2 regions of the Pseudahrensia aquimaris genome follow, and region 1 is predicted to be linked to the other one. Evidence: riboswitches for the same ligand, from Rfam matches in the RefSeq annotation. Region 1 holds a riboswitch; the other holds the start of a gene.
What was found. Region 1 has a riboswitch for S-adenosylmethionine ahead of ACFQ14_RS10315 (O-succinylhomoserine sulfhydrylase). Riboswitches for the same ligand answer to the same signal wherever they lie in the genome.
Positions count from the first base shown of each region.

Region 1 (14,734 bases):
AAGCGGTTTGCAGGCACCAAAACGGCACGGGATGGCTCGTCCATGCGGTGATTGGAGCGGCCAATGCGCTGGGCCAGTCGGCTCGCGCCCTTCGGTGCGCCGATGTGCAGAACCAGATCCACATCACCCCAATCAATGCCGAGGTCGAGCGTCGATGTGGCGACGACCGCACGCAATTTGTTGTCTGCCATCGCCGCTTCCACCCGCCTGCGTTGGGCAACGTCGAGCGAGCCGTGGTGCAGCGCGATGGGCAGATCATCTTCGTTGATGCGCCAAAGGTTCTGGAACAGAAACTCCGCCTGGCTGCGCGTGTTCACGAAGAGGATCGACGTGCGGTATTGCTTGATCACCTCGTAAACTTCGCCCACCGCATGGCGGGCTGAATGGCCGGACCATGGCAGGCGCTCTTGCGTGTCGAGAATGGTGATTTCCGGTTTTGCGCCGCCTTCCACCGTGATCAGTCCCGCTTCAAAGTCGCTGCGGGCTTGGCCGTCTTGGTTTTGCGCCACGAGCCACCGCTGCAAGTCTTGCGGCTGGGCGACGGTGGCGGAAAGCCCGATGGTGCGGACCTGCGGACACAATTTGCGCAACCGGGCGAGGCCGAGCGCCAGCAGGTGCCCGCGCTTGGATGTGACGAGCGAATGAAGTTCGTCAAAAATCACATAGGTAAGGCCGGAGAAGAAATGCGCCGCGTCCTTGTTAGCGATCAGCAGGGCAAGCTGCTCCGGCGTGGTGAGCAAAATGTCCGGCGGGTTTTGCTTTTGCCGCTGGCGACGGTGGGAAGGCGTGTCGCCGGTGCGGGCTTCAATGCGCACGGGCAAATCCATTTCATCCACCGGCATTTCCAGATTGCGCTTGATGTCCACCGCCAGCGCTTTCAGGGGCGAGATGTAGAGCGTGTGGACACCGCGATGAGCTTCGCCCGGTTTGCGCTTGGGGCGGGTGGCGAGATCGGTCAGCGAAGGTAGAAATCCAGCCAAGGTCTTGCCAGCGCCTGTGGGTGCGATGAGCAGGGTTGAATCGCCCTTTTGGGCGCGTGCCAGCAATTCGATCTGGTGAGCACGGGGCTGCCAGCCTTTTTGTGAAAACCAGTTGAGAAATGTGGACGGAAGGGTGGCAGAAACGGGCAACCCGTCTGCGTCATGCTGCGCAATACTCTGTCTTTCCATCGCCATGGCGAACAAGGTAAGGTTTCGCAACGGAAGCGTCGACTGGGAAAGACGAATCATGCTGCGACACGTGAGCTTTGATGCGTCTGCACGCCGTTTTGTGCTGACCTGCGTGTTAGCGCTTTGCGCAATTTTGGCGCTCTCGGCCTGTCAGCGCGATGTGCTGAAAGTCGATTCTGGCGAAAAACCAGCGCCGCAGGTGGTCGAAGCTGCGCCTGCGCCTCAAGAACCGATCTCGGACGAGGAGGCGGCGCTCAAAGAGGTGGAGAATTCCACCGTTGATGATTCCGCTTTTCGCGCTGAGACCGTACCAGCCATGGCGTTGGTCTTAGCGATGTCTTGGCAACCGGGGTTTTGTGAAACGCGACCCAAGAAATCCGAATGCCAAAGCCAAACGGCAGACCGCTACGACGCCAACCACTTCACGCTGCATGGTCTGTGGCCGCAGCCGCGCAGCAAGGTTTATTGCGGCGTGTCAAAAACCAATGTCTCGCGCGACAAGAATGGCAATTGGCTCGATCTGCCGGCGGTGCAAACAAGCGTCGCCACAAAGGCGCGGCTTGACAGAATTATGCCCGGCACACGCTCAAGCCTCGACCGGCACGAATGGATCAAGCACGGAACGTGCTATTCGCGCACAGCAGAAACTTACTATCGCGATTCGCTTGCTTTAATGGACAAGATCAACACGTCTGCCGTGCAGCGCCTTTTCTCGGCCAATATCGGGCAAACGCTGAACGCTAACCAAATCCGCGCTGCTTTTGACGACAGCTTTGGGCGCGGCACGGGCGAGCGGGTACGCGTGGCGTGCAAGCGCGATGGCAACCGGCTGCTGATCACTGAATTGACATTGGGGTTGAATGGAGTGGTTGGCGCTGATCCTGATATCGGACGCCTCGCCTCGCGATCACGGCCTATTTCCGCTGGTTGCCCCGGTGGCATTGTCGATCCGGTTGGGCTGCAATAATGCGGGCTGCCCTCATACAGCTTAGCTTTATGGTGATGGCACTTTTATCGGCAGCGTTTCCGGCAACCCATGCGGCTGCGCAAGACGCAACCGAAGCGGCGGAAATCAACACCGAACTGCGCAACGAATTGCGGGCCCGTTGGCAGCGCACGGATGTTATAATTCTTTCTCCCGAAGACGCGCTCGATGCCAAGCGACCCTCGCAGGGATCAAACAACCGTTCCTGGCGGGTGGAAAATGAAGACTTCTCTTGGGTGCAGACATTCGCAACCATCGTGCTGATCGCTTTGGTAGCACTGGGCCTTTATCTGTGGCTGCAAAACAAGATGGGGGGCGGGCTGTTTGCAAAGCCTGCTGAAGACCGCAAATTTGATGTTGAGGGGATGGAAGTTGGCGGCATGGATGTAAGCGCCAGCAACGAATTTTCCGTTGATGACATTATGCGCCATGGCGACCCACGACAGGCGCTTCGACTGCTGATGGTGAACGTTCTTGCCCGCGCTGCCAGAACCAACGATGTGCCTGTACGCCGTTCGTTGACCGCGCGGGATATTGTGGCGCGGCTGCCAGAGACCTGGGCAGGAAGAGAGCGGGTTGCCGATTTGGTCAGCCAAGCTGAACCCATTCTATTTGGTGGACGCGATCTCTCTGCCGAGCGGCTCAGCGATCTGGTGGAACAAGCACGGCCCGTCTTGGCGCTCAATCGGGGGACGCCATGAGCACCAGCCAAGCAAGCTCCAACACAGTATTGAGCGCACAGCAGGCCGGCAATCCTGGGGCAACTTTGGGCGTCGGACTGGCTGTGCTGTTAAGCGTGGTCCTCTTCTACTGGATATGGACCCAACCGCCGCCTATCGACCGTTCGGTGATCGGCACGAGCGGTCTTGTGCATCATGCACGCCAGAGCGGGCTTGATGTGCGCAGTGTCTCGAACGGCGTGCCGCTCGAAAAAGGAGCAGTCGGCCTGCGCGTGTTGCCTTTGTATGATACGAATACGGCGGCGCGCTCAAGCGACGAGGCGCAAAGCGATTTCGACGGCAACCTGCGCAATATTTCGACCACGGCGTTGCGTAACAAAATTGCCGGTGCGCCGACGATGCTGGTGCTACCCAAATGGGGCTACGGCACCTTGCGGTTGGAGCGCCTGCATCCGGAACTGCTGCTCAATCCGGGTTCTATTGCAGTCGTGGATACGAATTTGGGTGAATTTGCCCAAAGCCCCTATCGGTTGGAAAAGGTGCCCCTGACAGCCGCACGCAACGACAGCGTGCCCGACACCATCAGCGCGATGACGTTGCCAGACGTAACGCTAATCTCGGCGCAATCAGCATCGCTTCTCACGCGGCTGCGAAACACCAGCTGTGTTCCCATCATTGCATCAGGCACTGAGGTGTTCCTGTTGTCTTGCACCTTAAGCGAAAACAGTGCTCGATTTTGGCTGCTGACCGATCCTGACCTGATCAACAATCACGGGCTTGTGCGCGGTGAAAATGCGGTCTTTGCGGTTGAACTGCTGAAAGCCTTGGCAAATGACAAGCCGATTGTTTTCGACTTCAGCACACGAGAGCGATCCCCATCCCGCCAAGGCCGCAGCCCGTCTCGCGACCGATCCTTCGCCGATCTTGCCCGCTTCTTTGGCTATCCGCTCAGTCTCGTTTGGCTGATGGCTGGCTTGCTTGGTGGCTTTACCCTGTGGAGGGCTTGGGTGCGTTTTGGTGCGGCCAATACGGGGGACGGCGAAAACGCGATGGCGGTATCGAAACTGACGGCCATTGACGCCAACACTCGCATTCTGCGCGCATCCGGCAGCGACGGAGCGTTGGCAGCCTCTCACGTGACGCAGCGCTTGGAGCGGCTTGCCATTGATCTGTTGGGCAGCCAGCGTAAACCGGGGCGCGCGGGGGAAGAGCAGGTTATTGCCCTGATCACACGCCGCTTCCCGGAATTGGGCGGCAGGCTTTCGCGGCAGGTGGAGCAACTCGCACCCGGCTATCTGATGAGCGATCCGGGCCGGATTGCTGCAACCCTTTCTGATTTTGAAAAGACCCTTTTGGAGATTCGTCATGAATTTGGACGACCTTCAGCGCCTCGCCGCTGAGATCAAACATTCCGTTGCACAAGCGGTGCACGGGCAAAATGCCATTATTGATATGCTGCTGGTAAGCATTTTCGCCCGTGGCCATTGCCTGCTCGAAGGACCGCCCGGCACTGCAAAAACGTTGTTGGCTCAGAGCTTGGCTACATCGCTGAAGCTCGATTTCAGCCGCATTCAGTTCACACCCGACCTGATGCCCGGCGACGTGTTGGGCGCGAACGTGTTCGATTTCAAAGCGGGCGCGTTCAACCTCATCAAAGGGCCGGTGTTCACAGACATTTTGCTGACCGACGAGATCAACCGCGCGCCGCCTAAAACACAAGCCGCGCTGTTGCAGGTCATGAACGAGCGGAAGGTGACGATTGACGGCAAGGACTATGCCGTGGGCGATCCGTTCTGCGTGGTCGCCACCCAAAACCCGATTGAACACCAAGGCACCTATCCGCTGCCGGAGGCGCAGCTGGACCGCTTTCTGTTCAAACTGGTTCTCGATTTTCCCAACGAAGCGGACGAGATGGAAATTCTGCGCCGCCACGCGCTGCAACCACTGGAACACGATGCGCGGAAGATTGGCATCAAGCCGGTCGCCACGCGCAAGGCCATTCGTGATGGACAGGATCTGGTCGACACAATCCGTCTGGAAGAAGACATTCTTGCCTATGTGCTGCGGCTCGTGCGGACAACGCGCACCGACAGCGCGATCAGCCACGGCGCATCAACCCGTGCGGCGGACGCACTTTGCGGGGCAGTGCGGGCCTGTGCGGCGCTGCAAGGGCGCGACTACGCTCTACCGGACGATGTGAAAATGCTGTTTGCGCCTGCCATGCGCCACAGGATCGTGCTTTCGCCCACGGCAGAAATCGAAGGCCGATCATCCGATGATGTGCTGGAGCAAATTCTCAATCAGGTGGAAGCGCCGCGCTGATGAGACCTTCCGCACGGCTTCTGTGGTTGGCTTTGGGGGGATTGCTCTTTGCAATCGTCTGCGTCGCTGTGCCTGCCTTGCCGGTGGAGGCTGCCACCCTTCCTCTGGCCGGATTGGTGCTAGCGGTTCTGATAGACTTAGCGGTCAGCCTGCGCGGCGGCGCGGTGCAGCTTGAAGCGATACAGCCCAACGACGTGTTCACGGGCGAAGCGGCGAAGTTCCATCTTCGACTGTCCAGTCGCTCGCCACTGCTGCTGAGCCTGTTTGTTGAAGGGCGGGTGCAGACCCAGGACGGGTTGCAAGCGCCGGAAGTGTTTTCCTTCGTCGCGCAAGACGATGCACTTGTTTGCGATTTGCCCCTGAAAGGCGTGAAGCGCGGAACGTGGATGATCGAACGGCTCTGGCTTAAATGGAGCAGCCGCCTGGGCCTCATTGAATTCGTGCCCAGTCACCGCATCGACCATGCGGTTGCCGTTGTACCCAATATCCGGCCCATCACATCAGGTGAAATCGATCTGAAATTGCGCTCCGCTCTTTTCGGCATGAAAGAAACTGTGTGGCGCGGCGAAGGGTCGGAATTTCACCAGATGACCGAATACGTGGCCGGCATGGACCCGCGGTCTATCGACTGGAAACACTCTGCCCGCCACCAGAAAATGCTGGCCAAGGAAATGCGCGCGGAGCGCAACCATCAGGTCGTCATGGCCGTCGATAACGGGCAGCTGATGCGTCAGGAGATCGACGGGCTGGCAATGATCGATCACATGATCAACAGCGCACTGGCGCTGACTTGGGCCTGCCTGCAAAGCGGCGATCTTGTTGGCCTGCTGGGATTTGATGCCCGCCCGCGCCATTACGCACCGCCCGCGCCGGGGCAAAAGACATTTGCGCTGATGCGCCGTCAGATGGCTGATCTGGAATACAGTTCTGTTGCCACCAATCACACGCTGGCGCTCTCTCACCTGCAACAAAAGTTGCAAAAGCGTTCGCTCATCGTGGTCCTGTCAGATTTCGCGGATCCGCTGAGCGCCGAATTGCTGCTCGACCATATGACCATTCTCAACCGGCATCATGTGGTGATTTTTGTGAGCCTGCGCGACCCAGTTCTGGAAGAGGTCGCAATGGGCAAAACCTCCAGCATGGATGGTGTGGCGAAAGCTGTGTCAGCCGCCGAAATGCTCAAAGAACGCCGCTCCGTTCTCGACCAAATGTCGGCGATGGGTGTCTATGTGATCGAGACCTATCCCGGCCAGATGACGCCACGATTGCTCTCCACCTATCTCGATATCAAAGCGCGGGAGGTGATATGAGTACCGAAGACCTGATGCGCTCCGCGCGCTTTCGCAAAGAGCGTGAACAAGAATGGAAACGGCTTTCCGATCTCGTGACGCGGGTAGAAAAAAGTGGCGTTCAGAATCTGGGTTTTGAAGACGCCGAACGGCTCACCGCGCTTTACAGGCAAGCGATGAACTCGCTCTCGCTTGCCCGTGAAATTTCGCTCGACAGGGCATTGCTCACCTATCTGGAAAGTCTGTGCGCGCGCGCCTATCTCGCAGTCTACGCGCCGCGCGATACGCTGGTCGGGTTGGTGGGCCGATACTTCAAATCGTCAGCACCCCAAGCGGTGCGCCGCTCTTGGCTGGCCTTCTTGCTGGCCTTCATCGCGATGGCATCGGGCGCGACGCTTGCCTACTTTCTGACGCTGCAAGATTCCAGCTGGTATTATTCTTTCGTTCCCGGCGGTTTGGCAGGCGGGCGCGGGCCGGACGCAACAGCCGAATATCTGCGCGGGGTCATTTACGACGACACGCCGCCTTCGCTTGATCAACTGACAGCTTTTTCAACCTCACTGTTTGCCCACAACACGCAAGTCTCCATTTTCGCGTTTGCTTTGGGGGTAATGGGTGGGCTGCCAACGGCGATACTGACCTTCTACAACGGCACGATATTGGGCACATTTTTCGCCATCCACGCTGAAAAAGGTTTGGCGTTTGATCTGTTTGGCTGGCTGTCCATCCACGGGGTGACCGAGCTAACGGCCATCATGATGGCGGCGGCCGGCGGGTTTCGGCTCGCAGGGGCGATCCTATTTCCCGGCAACAACACGAGAAGCTATGCGCTGCGGCTGGCTGGGCGCGATGCGATCAAGCTGATCATCTTAGCAGCCATCATGCTCATCGTGGCGGGAATTCTGGAAGGTGTGTTTCGCCAGACAGTCCAAGATCCGTGGCTGCGCATCACAATCGGTTGGGGCGCGGGTGCGCTCTGGCTGGCATGGATTGTGCTCTGCGGCCGTGAAGAGATCAACGCAAACGAACGGCAGGCGGGCTGATGCGCAATCCGTTACGCAGAAGAACGCCCGAGGAGAAGCAGCGTCGTGCTACAAAACGGGCTCGCAAGGCGCAAGAATCCGGCTTGAAACAGTTTCAGATTATTCCACCCGAAGGCGTGCCGCTGAACCTTACGCTCGCTTCCATCTCCGCACGCGCAGGCGCGCAACTGACCGATTTTTTGGTCACGTTCATGATAGCCTTTTTGTTGATTTTGCTGGTGATCTTCGCAAGCGGTGGTTCCGGCACAGTGATAACCATTGCTGGCGCGTTGATCTTTTTCTTTGTGCGTGTGCCCTATTACATCGTCACCGAACTGGTCTGGAACGGGCGAACGCTGGCTAAACGCTGGATGGGTCTGCGGGTAATCTCGCTGGATGGCCGCAGCCTGACCGCGCATCAAGTGGTTGTTCGCAATGTGCTGAAGGAAATCGAGTTCTTTGCACCGCTCACCTATCTGATGGTGTCCGGCAACAATTCGATCTTGATCACGCTCACCGCGCTCGGCTGGCTGGTGATATTGTTTGTTGTGCCGTGGCGCAGCAAGAAGAACCAACGCATCGGGGATATCGTTGCCAATACCTGCGTGATTGACGACCCTGCCCCCGTCCTGCTGCGGGATATGGCCGCTGACGACCCGACGCGCGCGAGGGAACGGTTTGTCTTCACAAGCGATCAACTTGATCATTATGGCCGGTTCGAGCTGCAAACGCTGGAGCAGGTTTTGCGGGTTTCGCAGGATGTATCGCAGTCTTCGCGCAAACAGCAGGATAAGAACATCCGCGAAATCACCGAGCGGATCGTCGCCAAGATCGGCTACGGCGAAAGAATAGAAGCTGCCGACGCACGTGATTTCCTGTCCGCATTTTACCGTGCACAGCGGGCACATCTGGAAAGCCGCAAGTTGTTTGGCGATGCCCGCGAGGACAAGTTTTTCCGCGCCGATGACGTTGGGCAGGACTCAAAATAGCGGTAGTGTAACAAGATTCGATCAAACGACGAGGAAACACGATGAGCGATACTTCCCAACCAAACCCGCGCCCTACGATGGGCGGCACCCCAAGCACTCTGGGCATCGGCACGATGTTGGGTGAAACCTTCAGTATCTTTGTAAGCCGCATCGGCTTGTTTGCGGTGATCGGCATGGTGGTCATGATCGCGATCAGTGTTTTGACGTTTATGTTCTTTGGCAGCGCCCTTTTGGACGCTAATTCACTGACCAATCCGACCAGCTTTTGGACGGCCACGGTTTTTGCAAGCATTCTGTCTCTTGTCGGCACCTCGCTTCTGATGGGTATTCTGGCTCTTGCGGCTTATGACGCAAAACTGGGCAGACCAGCACGCTTGAGTGTGTATATCGGTGCCGCGCTGAGCGTGATTGTTCCGCTCACCGTCCTTTCAATCGTCAGCGCCATTGCGATGTCTATCGGCTTTATATTGTTGATTGTGCCGGGCCTTTACATCCTGACAGTCTGGTGTGTTGCAGCGCCAGCAATCGTTATTGAACGCGCGGGCTTCTCCGGCCTAAGCCGCAGTGCGGAACTGACCAAAGGCTATCGCTGGCCCGTGTTTGGCTACATAATCTTGCTGTTCATCATCAACATCGTCATCGCCGGCTTGTTCATGCTCGTCGCGGGGCTGGCGTCTTTCACTGCGCCCAATACCATTGTTGATTATATCGTGCAGGGCGTTGCCAACGGCTTGTCGACGGCAATCTACGCCATCGGCGTGGTCGTTCTGTTTGCACGGTTGAAAGAAGTAAAAGAAGGCTTGGGCATGGAAGACTTGGCGGACGTGTTCGCCTAATCGAGACGATAACTGCGGAGCGTCCAAGAGGCGCTTCGCAGCCTGCCTAGCGGAAATGTTTGGACAGCTTGAGGCCTTGCGCCTGATAGTTGGATTTCAGGTCTGCGCCATAGAGCGCGTCGGGCTTTTTGAGCATCCGCTCATAGACCAAACGCCCGACAATCTGTCCATGCTCAAGAATGAACGGCACTTCGTGGGAGCGTACTTCCAGCACGCCGCGTGCGCCTGCGCCGCCAGCTTTGGCGTGGCCAAAGCCGGGATCGAAAAAACCCGCATAGTGAACGCGGAACTCTCCCACGAGCGGATCAAACGGCACCATTTCCGCCGCATGGCTTGGCGGCACATGGACGGCCTCCCGCGATACCAGGATGTAAAACTCATCCGGGTCCAGCACGAGGTCATCTGAACCGCGGTTGTGAATCGGCTCCCAATAATCGAGCACATCGCAGGCCGCTTTTTTGTCCACATCGACCACGCCTGTGTGGCGCTTGCCGCGATAGCCAACAAGGCCGTTTTCATCACCGGTCAGATCAATCGACATGGCGATGCCGCGCGCGTCGATGTTCGGCTCTTCTGCCGCGACCAGCGTTTGCGCCTGATGCAGGGCCAGTAATTCTTCAGCGTCCAGCAGCGCGTTACCCTGCCGGAAACGTATTTGCGAAAGGCGCGAGCCCGTGCGGGCGACAATGGGGAACGTTCGTGGCGAGATTTCCAGATAAAGCGGACCGGAATATCCAGCCGGTACTATATCGAATTGCTGGGCGTTATCAGTAATGACGCGGGTGAAAATATCGAGCCGCCCCGTGGAGCTTTTGGGATTGGCAGACGCCGCAATCGCTTTCGGCAGATCAAGCTTTTCCAGCAGCGGCACGATATATACACAGCCCGTCTCCAGCACCGCACCGTCGCGCAGGTCGATCTCGTGCATGGAAAAGCGCTTGAGCTTGTCCATCACCGTCGCATCGCGGCCCGGCAGGAAGGAAGCGCGAACGCGGAAGGCTTTTTTGCCCAAGCGGAGATCGAGCGAAGCCGGTTGAATCTGGTCACCATCCAACTTGCGCACAGCCTTCAACGCACCCTGCTCGAAAAGCTGGGCGATCTGGGCGTCGCTCAATATGCCTGCACGTTTGCTCATGATGTTTCGTATCGCTCAACCGCCATTGACGCAAAGCGGTAAGGGGCTTAATCCAACGCTTGTTCAGTGGTGATTTGGCCGGTCGGCTTGCAGCCACTTAAAACAAGTCGCTAAAGGGCCGATTTTGCGGAGGATACGTCTGCAAGTTTGGAACCGGTTTTGCGACCCATTTTGGGAAAGGCGCGAAGCCGGTTTTTTTGTGCCGGTTTGCGTCTGCACAGCAGGAGACAGAATATGAATGAGAATTGGAAACCGGCAACGAGGCTGGTTCACGCCGGGCAAACGCGCTCCGAACACGGCGAGACGTCCGAGGCGCTCTACCTGACGCAAGGCTTTGTCTATGACAGCGCGGAGGCCGCCGAGGCGCGTTTTGCAGGCGACGAGCCGGGCTACATCTATTCGCGCTACGCCAACCCAACCGTCTCCATGTTTGAAGAACGCATGCGTGACCTAGAGGGCGCGGAAGCAGCTTTTGGCACAGCCAGTGGCATGGGCGCGATTTCATCTGCCCTGCTGTGTGATCTGAAAGCTGGCGATCATGTGGTTGCCGCGCGCGCACTGTTCGGCTCTTGCCGCTGGGTGGTGGAAAAACTGATGCCGCAATTCGGAATTGAGACCACTTTGGTCGATGGTGCGGACATGGACGCATGGAAGGCGGCCGTCCGCCACAACACCAAGACACTGTTTCTGGAAAGCCCAACAAACCCAACGCTGGAATTGTGCGATATTGCAGCCGTGGCCGCGCTCGCCAATGAAAACCGGGCGCGGCTTGTGGTGGACAATGTATTCGCCACGCCAATCCAGCAAAAGCCGCTGGAACTGGGTGCACATACGGTCGTCTATTCGGCCACCAAACACATTGACGGGCAGGGCCGGTGTCTCGGCGGCATCGTGTTGTCGGATGAGGAATGGCTCAACGATCACTACTACGATTATTTCCGTCACACCGGACCGTCGCTCTCACCATTCAACGCGTGGGTCTTGCTGAAAGGCCTGGAGACGCTGCCGTTGCGCGTGGCGCAGCAAACCGCAAACGCGGCCAAGGTCGCCGATCATCTGGCGGAGCACAAAGCGGTTTCGCGCGTCATCTATCCGGGCCGCGACGACCATCCGCAGGCAGAGCTGGCCAAGCGGCAGATGACCGGCGGTTCAACGCTGGTCGCGTTTGAGCTGGCTGGCGGAAAGGCGAGCGCGTTTGCCTTCGAGAACGCCCTGCAATTGGTGGCGATCTCCAACAATCTGGGCGACGCGAAAAGCCTCATCACCCATCCTGCCACGACCACGCACAAAAACCTGTCCGACGCTGACCGCGACACGCTTGGCATTTCGCCGGGCATGGTGCGGCTGTCGCTCGGTCTGGAAGATGCCGACGACCTGCTCGCCGATATCGAGCAGGCCTTGGCGAAAGTCTAAATACCGGACTGCGCCAGCAAGTCTTTCAACGAGACTTGCGGGCGCGGGCCGATATGCTGGATCACTTCCGCTGCCGCAAGGCCGCCAATGCGCGCGCAGTCTTCCATCGAGCGGCCCGTTGTCAGACCGTACAGAAAGCCAGCCGCGTAAAGATCGCCAGCGCCAGTTGTGTCTTCCAGTTTGTCGATAGAATGGGCTGCGACTTCGCTTGTCTTTTCGCGGGTCACAACAATCGACCCTTCCTCGCCCTGCGTTACCACAGCCAGAGCCGTATCTTCGCGCACTGAGGAAACCGCTGTCATCAAATCCGCTGTCTGGTAGAGTGATTTCAATTCAGCGTCGTTGGCAAACACGATATCCACCGTGCCAGACCGCATCAGATCAAGAAATTCTTCACGATAGCGGTCCACGCAGAAAGGGTCGGATAAGGTGATCGCAGTTTGGCGCTTGTTTTCATGCGCGATGTTTGCCGCCAAGCGGATTGCTTCCTTGGCCCGGGGTGGGTCCCACAGATAGCCTTCAAAATACGTCACTTGTGATGCTGCAACCACATCGGCATCAACATCTTCTGGGCCAAGTTCCACGCAGGCGCCGAGATAGGTGTTCATGGACCGTTCGCCATCCGGCGTGACAAAGATCATCGAACGCGCTGTGGGCGGCACGCTCTCCAACGGCTTGGTGTCGAAGTGAACGCCAATGGCGCGGATATCGTGGGTGAAGACGCCGCCCAGATGGTCGTCCGCCACTTTGCCCAAATACGCAGCCTTCGCGCCAAAGCTGGCTATGCCCGCCGCCGTGTTGCCTGCCGAACCGCCCGAAGCCTCCACCGCTGGACCCATCGCGGCATAGAGATGCTCGGCGCGGTCTGCATCAATCAGGTTCATCGCGCCCTTGTTGATGTTTTCACGAACGAGGAAGTCATCCTCGGCGCGGGCGATAATATCAACGATGGCGTTGCCGACGGTCAGCACGTCGAATCTAGGATCAGCCAAGGTAAGCTCCCAAAGGTGGCGAGAAAGTTGGCCCCCTTTAGCGAAGCTGTGCGGCTGCGCCAAGGGTTACTTGTCTTGAGCCAGAACGCTCCCCATGTGGGTGAGGAATTAGACCCCTCGTGACCAAAGACCAGCCATGCTCGCAAACGCTATATCCCGATCAGTTTCGCAGGTTTTCTCCGCGCCGTTCCGTGCCGTGTTGTGGAAATCGATTGGTCTGACCATCGTGTTGCTCATCGGCCTATGGTTTGTGCTGGAAGCGTTGATCTCAACTTTCCTGATGCCGTTTCTCGGACCGTGGCCTTGGGTAGCGACTGCGCTGGCATGGATTCTTGGCGGTGGCTTGTTGATCGCAATGGGCTTCTTGATAGCCCCGGTGACGTCGTTGTTTGCCGGCGTGTTTCTCGATGAGGTGGCTGAAGCCGTGGAACGGACCCATTACCCTAAGGATCCCGTCGGCACACCGCTGGCGCTTCGCCAATCGGTCATGATCGCGCTGCGGTTCTTCGGACTTGTGATTTTGGGAAACTTGGCCGCTTTGATCTTGGTGCTGTTTTTCGGCCTTGGCGTGCCGGTCTTTTTCGTGGTCAACGGCTATTTGCTGGGTCGAGAATACTTCCAGTTCGCAGCTTTGCGCCACGTTTCTGTGGCTCAAGCTGATGCCATACGACTGCAAAACGGGACGCCGATTTTCCTTGGTGGTCTTGCCATCGCAGCGTTGCTGGCCGTGCCGATCGTCAATCTGCTGACACCGCTGTTTGCAGGGGCCTTGATGACCCACGTTTACAAAGCACTGGCCGCACGCAGCTCAGTAGCCGCCTGACGTTGCAGCCTCATCGCCATCGAGAGCCGCTAAAAGGTCATCCAGAACGCCGGATGCACCGAAGCGAAAGGTTTTCGGCGCGGCCCAGTCCGGCCCCATAATGCGGTCGGCAATTGCCAAATAGGTTGCGGTGTCTTCCACCGTTTTCACACCGCCAGCAGGCTTAAAACCAACTGGTTTACCGCTATCGGCAATCGCTTGGATCATGATTTCAGCCGCGTGGGGCGTTGCGTTGATCGGCACTTTGCCCGTCGACGTCTTGATGAAATTCGCACCAGCTTCGATGGCCATATGGCTCGCCTTGCGGATCAACTCATCGCTGCCCAGCTCGCCCGTCTCGATTATGACTTTCAACAAAGCCTTCCCCGCACATTGCTGGGCAATGGCTCGCACCAGCTTACTGGCAGCTTCTTCGTCACCAGCTTTGAAAGCACCGTAGGGAATGACCAAGTCAATTTCGTCTGCCCCGTCGCGGATGCAGGTTGCGGTTTCCAGCACGGTCATTTCCTGCAAATCCGTGCCGCCGGGAAAATTCACGACCGTGGCGATGGGGATGACCTTTCCCCGCGCGCGGGCGGTCAGAACCTTGTGGGCATGGGCGACGAAACGTGGCCAGATGCAGATCGCCCCAACCCTGCCGTGGGGCGTGTGGGCTCGCTCGCACAAAACATCGATATCGGCGTGGCTGCAATCGGCGTTGAGATTGGTCAGGTCCACCATCGGCAAGGCGCGGGCGGCAGCAGATTTGCGGACGTCTTTGTCCAAGGTCTCGGTCATAGAATATCTCGATCCAGATCTTTTTGCAGCACATAAGCCAGAAGCCGCGTCAACAACAGGCCACCCTTGGGTGCCATTGTCTTTGTCTCTTCATGACCGAGTTCCTGTCCCGTCATTCCGGCTGCGAAATTGGTGATGACGGAGAAAGCCGCAACTTCCATTTCAAAAAACCGCGCCAGAATAACCTCCGGCACCGTCGACATGCCAACGGCGTGAGCGCCCATCACGCGGGCCATGTGGATTTCAGCTGGTGTCTCGAAGGTTGGGCCGGAAAACCACATATAGACGCCATCCGATAAAGG
Region 1 is NZ_JBHTJV010000009.1:311,226-325,959, reverse strand. Features, by position in the region: gene ACFQ14_RS10365 (ligase-associated DNA damage response DEXH box helicase) at 1-1,169, opposite strand, end outside; gene ACFQ14_RS10360 (ribonuclease T2 family protein) at 1,228-2,136, shown strand; gene ACFQ14_RS10355 (DUF4129 domain-containing protein) at 2,136-2,855, shown strand; gene ACFQ14_RS10350 (hypothetical protein) at 2,852-4,234, shown strand; gene ACFQ14_RS10345 (AAA family ATPase) at 4,200-5,156, shown strand; gene ACFQ14_RS10340 (DUF58 domain-containing protein) at 5,156-6,466, shown strand; gene ACFQ14_RS10335 (stage II sporulation protein M) at 6,463-7,488, shown strand; gene ACFQ14_RS10330 (RDD family protein) at 7,488-8,456, shown strand; gene ACFQ14_RS10325 (hypothetical protein) at 8,498-9,292, shown strand; gene ACFQ14_RS10320 (2'-deoxycytidine 5'-triphosphate deaminase) at 9,339-10,427, opposite strand; SAM riboswitch at 10,484-10,561, shown strand; gene ACFQ14_RS10315 (O-succinylhomoserine sulfhydrylase) at 10,662-11,840, shown strand; gene ACFQ14_RS10310 (adenosine kinase) at 11,837-12,832, opposite strand; gene ACFQ14_RS10305 (sulfate transporter family protein) at 12,969-13,655, shown strand; gene deoC (deoxyribose-phosphate aldolase) at 13,641-14,432, opposite strand; gene ACFQ14_RS10295 (purine-nucleoside phosphorylase) at 14,429-14,734, opposite strand, start outside.

Region 2 (14,734 bases), on a different contig from region 1:
CGCGCCCCATGCGCCTGCGATTTCGTAGCCCATGCAGGAATAACCGAACTCCACGTCCACGGTGCCAACGTCCAAAGTGCGCCAATTGGCCGTTACTTCGGCGGGAAGTCCGCCAGCAGCGGCCACAACCCGGTCGCGCTTGTCGCAGAGCTGGTTCACCGCTCCGACGACTTGAGCATAGCTCATGGGCCGGTTCTGGCCATCGTCGCTGGTGGGCGAAATGTTGCCGTCAACATAGGCATCCCATTGTTTGGTGAGCTTTTCTGCGCGGTCAGACCAAGTGGGCGCAAACGAATGACCGCCAAGGGCGTTTGAAATCGCGCCAAGCCCCAGCTTTGCATCGCCCACCACGCTGAGCGCTGAATGTTTGTCGGCATCGTGCCGCGCCACGTTAAGCGTCACCAGTTTCGCGTCTTGGTCAAAAGCCGTCCAAGAGCCGGTGGTGAAATCCTGCAAGCGCGTGCCAACGGCAAAGATCAAATCCGCTTCTTCTGCCAGAGTGTTGGCGCTGTCGGACCCTGTCACGCCAATCGGCCCGCAATTCAGCCGCTCGCCGTGAACGAGGTTGGCGCGCCCCGCAATCGTCTCCACTACAGGAATGTTGTGCGCTTCCACAAAGGCGCGAAGCTCCGGCACGGCGTGTGAATATTGCACCCCGCCGCCAGCGATCAGGATCGGGCGCTCCGCAGCCTTCAGCGCGGAAACCGCTACCGCGATTTCGCGCTCATCGGGCATTTGACGGCGGATGTGGTGGGTGCGCTCTTCGAAAAAGCTGACGGGATAATCCCACGCCCAGCCCTGCACGTCCTGTGGCAAGCCCAAGAAAGCTGGTCCACAATCTGCGGGGTCCAGCATGGTCGCAATCGCTTGCGGCAGGCTTTGAACGATTTGCGCGGGGTGCGTGATGCGGTCCCAATAGCGTGTGACCGATTTGAACGCATCGTTTACACCAAGCGCCGGATTGTTGAAGTGCTCCACCTGCTGCAACACCGGGTCGGGCAGGCGGGTGAGGAATGTATCACCGCACAGCAGCAAAATTGGCAGGCGGTTCGTGTGGGCAAGCGCTGCTGCCGTCAAAAGATTCGTCGTGCCCGGTCCGGCCGATGCGGTGGCAAACATGAACCGCTGGCGCAACTTCTCTTTGGCATAGGCAATGCCCGCAAGCGCCATCGATTGCTCGTTCTGCCCACGCCGCAGTGGCAGTTCCTCGCGGTGCTCATACAGCGCCTCACCCAGACAGGTGACGTTGCCGTGACCGAAAATGCCAAACCCACCCGCACACAGTCGCACGCGCTTACCGTCGATCTCGATATATTGCGCCGCTAGATACCGCACGAGCGCTTGCGCCATCGTCAGCCGGATCGTTTGTTCCTTCGATGCCATGCTGTTGTCCTTCCCACACGCCTCTTGACGTTCATTGATAAAAGCAGTTTTGCTCCAACTCAATCGCGCATCGGCGTGGAATGACCGGAGATCACAGATTGGCCATCGAAATTGGAAACGCGCCCTGCTCGTGGGGCGTGGAGTTTGCTGACGACGAACGCAACCCCGCGTGGGAAAAAGTGCTCGATGATTGCGTCGCCGCAGGCTATCGCGGCATCGAGCTAGGGCCAGTCGGTTACATGCCGGAAGACTCATCGGTTCTCGGCGATGCCATGGCGCAACGTGGGCTGATGCTGATCGGCGGCGTGATCTTCCGTGCTTTCCACTACCCCGACGCTTGGGACGATGTGATGGACGCATCCGTGCGCACGTGCAAAGCACTGCAGGCGCATGGCGCGGAACATCTGGTGATTATCGATTCCATTTCGCCACGCCGCGCGCCCACCGCTGGCCGCGCAAAAGAGGCGGAAAAGATGGGTGGCGCTGAATGGACGGCCTATCGTGATCGAATCGCTACAATCGCTAAAATGGGCGCAGAGGAATATGGCCTCACGGTTGGCATTCACGCGCATGCCGCCGGCTTCATGGATTTTGAGCCAGAGCTTGAGCGGCTGTTGGACGAGGTGGACGATAAGATTCTCAAGATTTGCTTCGACACGGGCCACCATTCCTATGCTGGCTTCGACCCGGTTGCCTTCATGCGCAAACACATTGGCCGCATCTCTTACATGCACTTCAAAGATATTGACCCTGCCGTGAAAGCGGACGTCATCGCAAAACGCACGGGCTTCTACGATGCCTGCGCACAGGGCATTTTCTGCAATTTGGGCGATGGCGATGTGGACTTTCCCGCCGTGCGCCAAATCTTGCTGGATGCCGGATTCGAAGGCTGGTGTACCGTGGAGCAAGACTGCGATCCGGCAGGTGATACGTCGCCGCTGCATGATGCCAAAGCCAACCGCGCTTATCTTCAATCAATCGGATTCTGAACACATGGCAAGACTCAACTGGGGCATGATCGGCGGCGGTGAAGGCAGCCAGATCGGCCCAGCGCATCGCATTTCCGCTGGCCTTGATGGAAAATTCAATTTTGCTGCGAGTGCATTGGACATCGACGCCGCCAAGGGCAAAGCCTTTGCGCAAACGCTGGGCATTGAAGGCGACCGTGCCTACGGCGACTGGCGCGAAATGCTGGCTGGTGAAAAAGACCGCGCAGACCGCGTCGATCTCGTCACCATCGCAACGCCTAATTCCACACACTTTGAAATCGCCAAGGCTTTCACTGAAGAAGGCTTCCATGTCTTGTGCGAAAAGCCGATGACGATGACGGTCGCGGAAGCTGAGGAATTGGTGAAGCTGGCTGAAGCCAAAGGCACTATTTTGGCGGTCAATTACGGATATTCCGGCTATTCGCTGGTGCGCCATATGCGGGCAATGGTGGCGCGGGGGGATCTGGGCAAAGTCCGGTTGATCAAGGCCGAATTCGCCCATGGTTTCCATGCTGATGAGGCGGATGCTGACAACCCGCGCGTGCGCTGGCGCTATGATCCAGACCTCGCGGGCGTTTCCGCCCAATTTGCAGATTGCGGTATCCACGCCTTGCACATGGCAAGTTACGTTTCCGGCCAAGAGGCCGAAACCCTGTCGGCGGATTTTGCTTCCGGCATCCCCTCTCGCACGCTGGAAGATGACGCCATGCTCAACATCAAAATGAGCGGCGGCGCGCGCTGTCGTCTGTGGACCTCATCTATTGCAATTGGGCGGATGCACGGTCTCAACATTCAGGTTTTCGGTGAAAGGGGTGGCCTGCGCTGGGCGCAGGAACAGCCCAATCAGCTTTTCTGGACCCCCCTCAACGGCCGAACCGAAATCATTGAACGCGGTGCGGGCAATCTTTCGCCCGAAGCTGACCGAGCGTCACGTGTCACCATCGGGCATGCTGAGGGCATGCCTTTGGCCTTCGCTAACATCTATCTCGATCTGGCCGAAGCAATCAGTGCTCACAAGCACGGCCGCACTGCAGATTCTGCGGCCACTCAATACCCCAAGGCTATTGATGGATTACGTTCCATGGCGGCGATTGTTGCCGCCGTGGATTCTGCGAAACAGCAGGGCGTGTGGGTAGATGCTCGCCCGCCCATGCTGCGCTAGGAACTTTCGCAGGCAGCACAGAGGCCGCGCAATTCGACGGTTGATGCGCTGACTTTGAAGCCATCTTTGCCTGCCAACTTGGCCAAGTCTTGGCCAAGGCTGGCATCGTTGATTTCTCCAACCGCGCCGCATGTCTCGCAAATTGTGAACGCTGCCAGTGAGTGGCCCGAGCAATCCGGGTGATTGCAAGCGACGAATGCGTTGAGGCTTTCCAGACGGTGCGCTACGCCTTTCTGGGTAAGTTTCTCCAGCGCGCGATAAATCTGCGGCGGCGCACGCAGTCCTTGGTCGCGCAGCGTATCCAGCAAGGCATAGGCTGATTGCGGCGCTTTCGCCGCGCGTAGGGCCTCGATCACCAGGCTCTCGTTTCGGGATAGGTCGCTCATCTTTGCGAAGTCTTTCTTCCAAAAATGGCAATGCTGAGGACAAACAGTCCGAGCGCTGCCAAAATTATGCTCGCTCCCGAAGGCGTATCGTATCGCGCCGAAGCAAAGAGCCCCGACAAAACCGCTAACGCGCCAATCAGAGATGCATAGACCGCCATTTGCTCTGGCGTTCGCGCCACTTGCCGCGCTGTGGCAGCAGGAATGATAAGGAGAGCCGTGATCAGCAATGCGCCGATGATTTTCATCGAAAGTGCGATAACGGCAGCCATCAGAAACATGAAGATGATGTTTGCACGGTCAGGCTGCGCACCTTCGGCGCGGGCCAGTTCCTGGTTTACGGTTGCGGCAAACAGATCTTCCCAAAAACGGGCCAATACAGCCAGAACAATCGCGCCACCAACAGCAATAGTCGCCAGGTTGGTTTTGGAGATGCTCAAAATATCGCCAAACAACAAAGCCTGAAGATCGACCTGAGGACCACTCATCAGCGAAAGCGCAAGAAACGAAGTTGCAAGTGCCCCGTGGGCCAAGATGCCCAATAAAACGTCCGATGAAATCGACAGCCTGTTCTGCAAGGCCGCCAAGAGCAGTGCGACGGCTGCGCAAACCCCGAAGACCGCACCCATCGTGCTGACCTGAAACAAAATTGCTAATGCCACACCCAGCAGTGCTGCATGGGCCAACGTATCGCCGAAATAAGCAAGTCGCCGCCAAACAACAAAGCAACCCAATGGTCCTGCCACCAGCGCGACCATGATGCCACCCAACAGGGCGCGAACGAAGAAATCATCCAGCATGATGTTTGCCCTCACCATGGTCGTGGTGATGTCCATCATCGGGATGGCAGTGGTCGGTGATTGTGCCATCGGCGTGCTGCACTCGCCCGTCTGGTAGGTGGGTATGGTCGTGTTCGTGCTGATAGACGGCCAGCGCTCCTGCAGCGCGGGCACCGAAGAGGTCGCGATATGCTGCGCTTTCGCTCACCATTTGTGGCGTGCCGTGGCAGCACATATGTCCGTTTAGGCAAATCACCTTATCTGTCGCGCCCATGACCAAATGCAGGTCGTGAGAAATGAGCAGAACCCCGCAACCCAGATCATCGCGCAGCGCACCAATCAGCTCGTAGAGTGCAATCTCCCCTGCAAAGTCCACGCCTTGCACCGGCTCGTCCAAAACCAGCAGATCTGCCTTGCGAACGATGGCTCTTGCAAGCTGGACGCGCTGGAATTCGCCCCCTGAAAGATCTCGAATTTGTGCATCGCACAAATTTTGTGCACCTGTTTTGTGCAGCGCATCATTTATCTGCTCTTTTGACGCTTTTCCCGTCAAGGCCATGAACCTTTGGACCGTAAGCGGCATTGTCCAATCGATTGCGATCTTTTGCGGCACATAGCCAACACGCAAATCATCCACGCGATCCGCCTTGCCTTCGGAAGCATCCAAAAGCCCAATCGCCATCCGCATGGTCGTGGTTTTGCCAGAACCGTTCGGTCCTATAAGGGTCACAATCTCGCCGGGAGCGACGTTGAAAGACACGCCGCGCACCAGCCATTTGTCTCCTGCGCGATGGCCGGCATTGGTGAGCGACACCAGAGGACTAGCATTTGGAATTTTCATTGTGGCTGTCACGATTGCGCCAAATTTCCGTTGGATTGGAGTGATTGCAATGTTATATCATAACAAACTAAACTTAAAGCAGGCGTCATGTCCCGTTCATCCCTTTTTGCTCTAGTCGCCACCTTTCTTGCTGCAACGCTGGCTCAAGCCTTTGCCGCGCCGAAGGTCGTTACGACGATCCGCCCTCTCCATTCCATCGTGGCCAATGTGATGGGAGACGTCGGGAGCCCGGTTCTGCTGCTCGACGGTGCAACCTCGCCCCACACGGCAACATTCAAGCCTTCGCAAGCACAGTTTTTGCAAGACGCTGACGCCGTGTTCTGGATTGGGCCGGTCATGGAAACTTTTCTCGCCAATTCTCTTGATACAATTCCCCAAAACGCAGTCGTCAAGGAAATGATGGAAGCAAAAGGCGTGACTACACTTCCGTTGCGCGGAAAACACGATCATGACCACGATCATAGTCACAGTAAAAAGAAGCACGACCACGACCACGACCACGATGACCATACCAAAGGTAATGATGATCTCAGTGAGGAAACGCTGGACGGTCACATCTGGCTTGATCCACAAAACGCTGCTGCCATGGCATTGGCGATTGCCGAGACTTTGGCGGAAAAAGACGCAGCCAACGCTGAAACCTATCGCGCCAACGCCAAAACCTTCGCGGCTTCGTTGAAGCCGTTAAGCGAGGAAGTGGCGGCGCTTCTCAAAGAAGTTTCCGGCCAAACCTATTTCGTCCAGCACGATGCCTATCAGTATTTTGAAAAGCGCTTCGGCTTGGCACAACCGGTTCCAGTGTCGATCAATCCGCAAACCCGCCCGGGTGCAGCCTCCGTGCGCGCATTGCGTGAACGCATGGCGCAAGCTGAACAGCCGTGCCTGCTGAGCGAGCCCCAATTGGGCTCGGCGCTGGCCGATTCCCTTGTCGCCGATAGCGGCGGACGTCTTGGTGTTGTAGACCCGCTTGGTCAAAACCATGAACCTGGCCCCGCTCTGTATGCGGCCCTATTGCGCGACATGGCGGCATCGTTCAAAGCATGTGTCGATGGTAGCTGATACTTCGAGCGCATAAGACATGGCTGACGGGTTCCTCACGACGCACATACTCGACACCGCACGGGGCTGTCCTGCCGCTGGCGTGCACATAACGTTGTTTCGTATTGATGGCGATAAACGCGTGCAGATGGTGACCAAGATCACCAATGGTGACGGTCGAACTGACAGTCCTATTCTGCCGAAAGGCGAAATGCGGGTAGGGACCTATGAATTGGTGTTCGAGATCGGCGCCTATTTCAAAGGCCATGCGCCAAAGTCCGATCATCCGTTTATCGATACAGTGCCAATTCGCTTTGGTATTGATGACGAGAACGATCACTATCACGTGCCGCTTCTGGCCTCGCCCTTCAGCTTCTCCACCTATAGGGGCAGCTAGAGCTTAATCCGCATGCCGCTTTCATCAGAACGATAGATTGCCTCTTCCAGCTCCAAATTGGCCTGATATTCGCGCGCCGTATTTTCTGGTGTCTCTCCGCGCAAGACGCACTCGACCACATGGCTCTGAAGCGCGTGCACGCTATTGCCTGCAAAGCCTGTCCATATTTGCGGCTTAAGCAGCATTGTTTCTTCCATCGCTCCAAAGCTGCGCAATACAAGCGAACCATCTCCGCTGAGACGGACGCATCCTTTCGTTCCTTCAAGCAGCGCTTCGCCAAACGTCAGACGTGTGTTGTGTGATGCGTGGTCGAGATGGCGGTTCCCGTCGAACACAGCGCGCATCCCGTTTTCGAAGCCGAAGATAAAGTGTCCGGCGTCTTCACCCGCTAGCGCAGGGTTCAATTTGCGTAAATCAGCATAAATTGACGTCGGCTCGCCAAACAAAAAACGGAACACATCAATGTAGTGAATAGCCGTTTCATGGATGAGAAAGCGCTCCATGGTTTGAAAATATGGCTGCCGCTCCAGATAAGCGTCCGGCCCCTGTCCGTCACCGGTGCGTAGCCTAAATGTGAAATTCTGGACTTCGCCCAACCGCCCATCGTGCAGCACAGTCTTCATCGCGCGAAACCAAGGCTGAAATCGGAAGTTCTCGTGCACAATAAGACGCACGCCAGATTGCTGAGCGAGTTCCGCCGCCTGTCTTGCTTGCGCACCACTGACGCAAAACGGCTTTTGACAGATGATCGTCTTCACGCCTGCATGGATCAGTTTTTCGATCAGGCCAAAATGCGTATCGGGCGGTGTGATGATGTCTACGATATCGGGTGACGTTTCGCGCACCATCGCGTCCACATCATCGTAAGCAGGCACCTGTGCTTTGCGCGCTTGCTCTATGTCGTTGTCGCAGCAAGCAACAAGTTCTGCGCCATTAATTCGGGTCCAAGCGTCTCGATGAAACAAGCCAAAATAGCCCGCCCCGATGCAACACACCTTCAACGGCCCGCTCATCAGGCGGCTGCTTCGTCTGTCACGCCAGCCATCAAAAGGCCAAGTTCGCCTTCGCTGGCGCTTGCCTCGCGTTCGCCGACGATCTGTCCATCGAACATCACCAAAATTCGGTCGGACAGTGCGCGAATTTCGTCCAACTCCACCGACACCAAAAGAACGGCTTTGCCGGCATCGCGCATTTCGATGATGCGTTTATGGATGAATTCAATCGCGCCGACATCTACACCGCGAGTCGGTTGGCCAACGAGAAGAACGCCGGGGTCACGTTCCATCTCTCGCGCTAATACAATCTTTTGCTGGTTACCGCCGGAGAAATTGGCCGTTTTCAGGCGCGGGTTGGGGGGGCGGATATCGTATTTCCCGATCTTCTCAATCGCATCTTCCCGCATCGCATCAATTTGCAAAAATGGCCCGGACACAAACTCCGGATCCCCATGATAGCCAAGGATCGCGTTTTCAGATTCCTCGAACCTCAGCACCAGACCTTCATGATGGCGATCTTCCGGCACATGAGCGAGGCCGCGCTTGCGCAGCTCTGCCGGGTCTGCCCGAACGCCCGAAGTGATCGGCGTCCCATCCAGCATGATAGCGCCGGATGAGAACGGTCGCATACCGGCAATGGCTTGCAGCAATTCCGATTGCCCATTTCCCGCCACGCCCGCAATGCCAACGATTTCGCCGGCGCGTACGTTGAAGGAAACATCTTTGACCATGTCCACGCCGCGTCCGTCGCGCACTGTAAGCCCGGCCACAGCGAGCCGCACCTCACCGGGGGAAGCTTCCTCTTTATCGACCTGTAGCAGAACGCGCCGACCAACCATAAGTTCGGCCAGTTCCTCAGGGCTCGTTTCAGCCGTTGTGCGTGTGGCCACCATTTCACCGCGCCGCATGACGGAGACTTCGTCAGTGATGGCCATGATCTCGCGCAGCTTGTGGGTGATGAGAAGGATCGTTTTCCCCTGGTCTTTCAACTGCTGGAGAATGCGAAACAGATGGTCAGCCTCCGCGGGCGTCAGCACGCCCGTTGGCTCATCGAGAATGAGAACGTCTGCCCCGCGAAACAGCGCTTTGAGAATCTCAACCCGCTGCTGCAGGCCTACGGGCAAATCTTCGATCAGCGCATCGGGATCAACCTTCAACCCGTATTCTTCCTCCAGCCGCAACAGTTCTGCGCGGGCTCGGCGCATGGCGGAGTTAAGAATGCCGCCGCCTTCCGCGCCTAGAATGATATTTTCCAGCACCGAGAAGTTATCAACCAGCATGAAGTGTTGATGCACCATGCCGATGCCGGCCGCGATGGCCGCTTGGCTGTCTGCGATTATTGCGGGTTTTCCCTTTAGGCGAATTTCGCCGCTGTCGGCCTGATAAAACCCGTAGAGGATCGACATCAGCGTTGATTTACCAGCACCGTTTTCGCCGATAATACCGTGAATTGTCCCCGGACGAATTTTCAGATCAATGTCTTTGTTGGCATGCACAGGGCCAAATGACTTGTTGATACCAACAAGCTCAATAGCCAATGGTGCTGTGTCGGTCGCGCTATTCATTCAGGCACTATAACGGCCCTTGAGCCAAGCGCTACACCCATCAACCGCTTTTGCCGATCTCGTTAATGTCGAACGGAGTGGACTGGTAAATCTGATTGATCCAATTACCAAACAACAGGTGAGCATGGCTGCGCCATCGGTTCTGCGGTGGCATGGCAGGGTCGTCTGCCGGGTAATAATTGTGCGGCACGTCAATGGGCGTGCCGTTGGCGACATCTCGGTCGTATTCCTCTTTTAGCGATGTAGAATCGTACTCCACATGGTTGAAAATGTAGAGCCGCTTGCCTTCCTTTTCAGAAATCAGGCAAGGCCCGGTCACGTCGCTTTCCATCAGCAATTCCAGCCCGTCATGCTGCAAAACATCCACGCTGCGCACTTCCGTCCAGCGCGACACCGGAATGGAAAAATCATCTGAAAACCCGTGAAGGTAGGGTGAGGCAGGTTTCAAATTGCGGTGGCGATAAACGCCGAAGGCCTTCTGGTCGAGTGTGTATTTTGGAACTCCATGAAAGTGCCAAATCGCGGCCATCGCGCCCCAGCATATGTTGAACGTCGACAACACATTCGTGCGCGTCCATTCAAAAATTTCGGACAATTCGTTCCAGTAGGTAACCTCTTCAAAAGGAAGCGTTTCAATGGGTGCACCGGTGATGATGAAGCCGTCAAACTTTTGATCGCGGATTTCCTGCCACGTTTGATAGAATGAAATTAGGTGTTCTTCATTCGTGTTGCGTGATTTGTGTTCGCTCATTCTCACCAGCGTGAGCTCCACCTGTAGCGGCGTTGCGCCGATGAGGCGGGCGATCTGTGTCTCGGTGCGAATTTTGTTCGGCATCAGGTTCAGCAGGCCGATTTTCAGCGGGCGAATATCCTGCCGCGTGGCGGTCGCGTCATCCATCACCATCACACCTTCGGCTTCCAAAGTAGCGCGGGCGGGCAGTGTGTCAGGGATGCGGATGGGCATTGAAACAAACTCCATTTGGTCCCTAATGCGGACACAAAAAAACCGATAACGAATTCGCCATCGGTTCCATCTGCTGTTGAGAGCAAGCGGCCTTTTAGCGAATTGTTTAACGTGGCTGCAAGCCGACCGGCCAAATCACCACAGCGCTCAATCTAGGCACGACTTCAGGTTCGGTCAATCGGCTATGCGGCGATGGCGGACCATGCAGAATATCCCAAAAGCCGGGCCAAGTGCGGTCAGCGCGATGACCAGCGCCCAGCCCGTTTGCGCCGCTAGCCAAGGCGCGATCTGCACCGTGAAGAATGTCAGCGCGAAACCCAGTGCTGTTTGAAAGGTCATCAAGCTGCCGGCTGCCTCTTGCGGTGCCGCATCGGCCACCATTGCGGAGAACTGTGCTGAATCGGGGATGACCGAGGCGCCCCATACCAGCACCACGATCACGGTGATCCATACGGGGCCGCCAAACGTCAACGCTGTCGCCAACCCTGCCAGACCGCTTACAGCCATCGCGATGCCAGCTACCTCTGCTTTGCCGATCCTGTCGGCAAACAGTCCTGCGATGATGCTGAACACACCACCCGTCGCGATGGACACAAAGGCCAGCATTGTGGCTGCCGCAACGGCACTTTCTGCCGTCATTGTCGCGCTGAACGAAACCGCACAGGCTGCGGCGATCCAAGCCCACATGACGTAAAGCTCCCACATATGGCCCAGATAACCGCCATAGGCATAGCGGATGCGTCGATCGTGCCACGCAAGAGAGATTGCGGAGATTTGAAACCGCGCCGCTTTCGCGTAGTGCGGTCCAAGCTGCACAAGCAGCGCCAATAATCCGCCGGATATTGCGGCAATTGAAGCGATGGTAACTGTAAAGCGCCAATCCGCACCGCCAGTTGTGGAAATGAGATACGGCAGGGCGGAACCAAGCGTTAACGCCCCAATCAACAGCCCAACCAGCGTTCCACGATCTTTCTCTCCCCAACCCACAGCGATCTTCATCCCCACTGGGTAAACCCCAGCCAACAGAGCGCCCGTAGCGAAGCGTGCGAAGATCGCCGACGCCCCACCTGGTTCTGCAATCAGAAGAATTGCATTGCAAAGCCCTGCCGTGACGGCGCAGACGGCGAAAACACGTCTTGGGTCATAGCGGTCTGCAAGACCGAGAATTGAGGAGGCGAGAGCTCCAACCACGAAGCCGATCTGAACCCCACTCGATAGCATTGCCTGACGGACTGGCGACATCGCAGCCTCACGCAGCATTTCAGGTAGAATGGCAGCGGAGACGAACCACAGCGACAGCGCGGCAACCTCAGCAATCATCAACAGGGCAATCGACCGAAATTTCATTGGAAGACTTGTCAGAGAAACAGGCACCCACCCCACAACAAATGAAAACCGGCGGCAACTCGAAAGAGCTGCCACCGGTTTTAAGTCTTCAGCAAATTTGGTGAGGCTTAGCCGCCGTACCAGTCGCCCAATTTGACCACCGCCGCGTCACCGACCAGCTCGGCAAATTTCTGCGGATCCTGCGTGCCACCATCGCGGCCACGATAGTGGTATGGATAAACGAATTTGGGTTTGAACTCTTTCACCGCTGATGCCGCAGCTTCTGCTGGCATGGTGAAAGGCAGGTTCATGCACACAAACGCCAGATCAATGTTTTCCAGCGCACGCATTTCCGGAATGTCTTCCGTATCACCTGAGATGTAAACGCGGAAGTTGTCAAAGTTCAGGACGTACCCGTTGTCGCGCCCCTTTGGATGAAACTTCTGCTTGTCCTCGGCCAGATTGTAAGCGGGTATTGCCTCAATCTTGATGCCCATTGCTTCGCCGCTCTCGCCATTGGAAATCACAGTATTTTTTGCCTTCATGGCATCTGCAATGTCTTCGCCCACTTTCGGGTTCGTCATGATGACCGTTTTGTCCTTCACGACTGCATTTAGCGTGTCTTGATTGAAGTGGTCGCCGTGGTGGTGGGTAATCAGAACGAAATCTGCGTCGGGGAAATCCGCGTAGGCAGCCGCATCGCCCACCGGGTCTATGTATAGCGTTCCCTTGGGCGTTTCCATCACGATGGACGCGTGGCTGATGGGGTGAACGGTGATCGTTCCGCCATCGGTTTTGAATTCGTTAGGCAGGTGACCACCTGCATTAGCGTAAAATGGTAAGAACGTGATCGTGCCTGCCGCAGCGGCGGATGTGGCGATAAACTGGCGTCTTGTTTGTTTCATAGGACAGCTCCAAAAGCGCGCGTTTTCGCGCGACATAACGACTTCGGGCTCCCGTCCGAATTATGGTATGAACCTCTGTTCTGAATAAGGAAAATGGCGAATTGCCACATCCATGCCGTACCGCTTTAAGTTTTTGGCAAAGGCTGTGCCCGATGGACTGACCTAGCCGATGCCCAAATCAAAATTTTCACCTTCGAAATACTTCCGCAAACGTGCATCACCAGCCCGAGCATGACCTTCCATACCTTCCAGTCGTGAAATCCGTGCCGCCGCCTGACCGACCTCGCGGTTCGCCTCGCGTGTCATGCGCTGGGTGGTGACGACCTTCATGTATTTGTGCACCGAAAGCCCACCCGTGTAGTGGGCGGCGCCCTTGGTCGGCAGGATGTGGTTGGTGCCGGAGCACTTGTCGCCGTAGGTCACGGTGGTTTCCTCGCCGATGAACAGCGAGCCGTAAGACTTGAGCCGGTCGACATACCATTGGTCGTCCGCCGTCTGCACTTCCAGATGCTCGGAAGCGTATTCGTCGGATATGATGCAAACCTCTTCGCGCGTGTCGCACAGGATCACCTCGCCATAATCGCGCCAAGCGACCTCCGCAGCATGGGCAGCGCCTTCCGGCAGGGCTTTGATCAGGCCATCCATTTTGGCCATCACTGCGTCGGCTAGGCTTTGCGATGTGGTGAATAGCCAAGCGGGTGAATCGAGGCCGTGTTCGGCTTGGCTCACCAAGTCTTCGGCAACGATTTGCGGGTCAGCAGTCTCATCCGCGATGATGCCGATTTCGGTGGGCCCGGCGAACATGTCGATGCCAACACGGCCATAAAGCATACGCTTGGCCTCGGCCACGAAACGGTTGCCGGGGCCTGCGAGGAAGTTTGCTTTTTTGCCCGTGAACAGCCCGAACGTCATTGCCGCGATGCCCTGTACGCCACCGAGCGCCAGAATGTGATCGGCGCCGCACAGGTTCATCGTGTAGAGAATTGCCGGGTTTATGCCTTCGCCAGGTTTCGGTGCGGAGCAAGCAACCACATCCGGCACACCCGCAACCTTTGCAGTGCCGATGGACATAATCGCGCTCGCCACATGGGCATAACGACCGCCCGGCACGTAGCAGCCCGCCACCTGCATCGGGATCAGTTTTTGCCCCGCCCATAGGCCGGGCGACAGCTCGGTTTCAAATTCTGTGATCGAGGCTTTCTGCGCTTCGGCAAATTTGCGCACGCGGTCATAGGCAAACTGAATATCGTCTTTCAGCTTCTGCGGAACTTTCGCCCCGGCCGCCTCAATCTCTTCCGGCGTAACGACGATATTCCCGTCGAATTTGTCGAGGTCGATCCCGTATTGCCGAGCAACATCCTCACCGCCGGCTTCAATCTTCGCCAGCATATCGCTCACGATTTCGCGGGTTTGATCTTCGCCGGTATAGGCAGTTTTCTCGGCTTTTTTCAGATAGGTGATGGGCATTTTATGACACTCTTTTGGTGGTGGGTGCTTTATTCGGTCCAGCCGGAATAGCTAAAGAAACCCGGCGATCCGTTGGCCGACAGGAAGTCTGGCAGCCACAATGCGAAGCCGGGAAAGGTGAAGATCAAGGCAAGGCCGATCACTTGAATGACCATGAATTGCATCATGCCTAGGTAGATGTCTTTCAAATCCCATTCCGGCACGACGCCTTTGAGGAAATAGGCCGACAGCGCCACGGGCGGCGACAGCCATGCCGTTTGCAGGTTCACCGCCACGAGGATGGCGAACCATGTCAGGTTGACGTTGAGGCTGATGAGCAGCGGCACCAATATTGGCACGATGATGAGCACAATAGGCACCCATTCCAGCGGCCAACCGAGCAGGAACACGAGGGCCATCACAAAGATGAGCATCGCCATGATCGACAGGTCAAATGACAGCAGAAGCTCAGTGAGATATTTCGGTGTGCCAAGGTTCGAGAAGACCGCGCCAAAGAAGTTGGATGCGGCGACGAGGAACATAATCAGAACCGAGATTTCC
Region 2 is NZ_JBHTJV010000012.1:63,219-77,952, reverse strand. Features, by position in the region: gene iolD (3D-(3,5/4)-trihydroxycyclohexane-1,2-dione acylhydrolase (decyclizing)) at 1-1,383, opposite strand, end outside; gene ACFQ14_RS13245 (TIM barrel protein) at 1,482-2,372, shown strand; gene ACFQ14_RS13240 (Gfo/Idh/MocA family protein) at 2,377-3,534, shown strand; gene ACFQ14_RS13235 (transcriptional repressor) at 3,531-3,920, opposite strand; gene ACFQ14_RS13230 (iron chelate uptake ABC transporter family permease subunit) at 3,917-4,717, opposite strand; gene ACFQ14_RS13225 (ATP-binding cassette domain-containing protein) at 4,707-5,537, opposite strand; gene ACFQ14_RS13220 (zinc ABC transporter substrate-binding protein) at 5,625-6,596, shown strand; gene uraH (hydroxyisourate hydrolase) at 6,616-6,972, shown strand; gene ACFQ14_RS13210 (Gfo/Idh/MocA family protein) at 6,969-7,985, opposite strand; gene ACFQ14_RS13205 (ABC transporter ATP-binding protein) at 7,985-9,532, opposite strand; gene metA (homoserine O-acetyltransferase MetA) at 9,573-10,496, opposite strand; SAM riboswitch at 10,571-10,648, opposite strand; gene ACFQ14_RS13195 (MFS transporter) at 10,671-11,843, opposite strand; gene ACFQ14_RS13190 (MBL fold metallo-hydrolase) at 11,951-12,727, opposite strand; gene hisD (histidinol dehydrogenase) at 12,890-14,194, opposite strand; gene ACFQ14_RS13180 (TRAP transporter large permease subunit) at 14,224-14,734, opposite strand, start outside.
Region 2: another riboswitch for S-adenosylmethionine. It lies ahead of metA (homoserine O-acetyltransferase MetA); the one in region 1 lies ahead of ACFQ14_RS10315 (O-succinylhomoserine sulfhydrylase).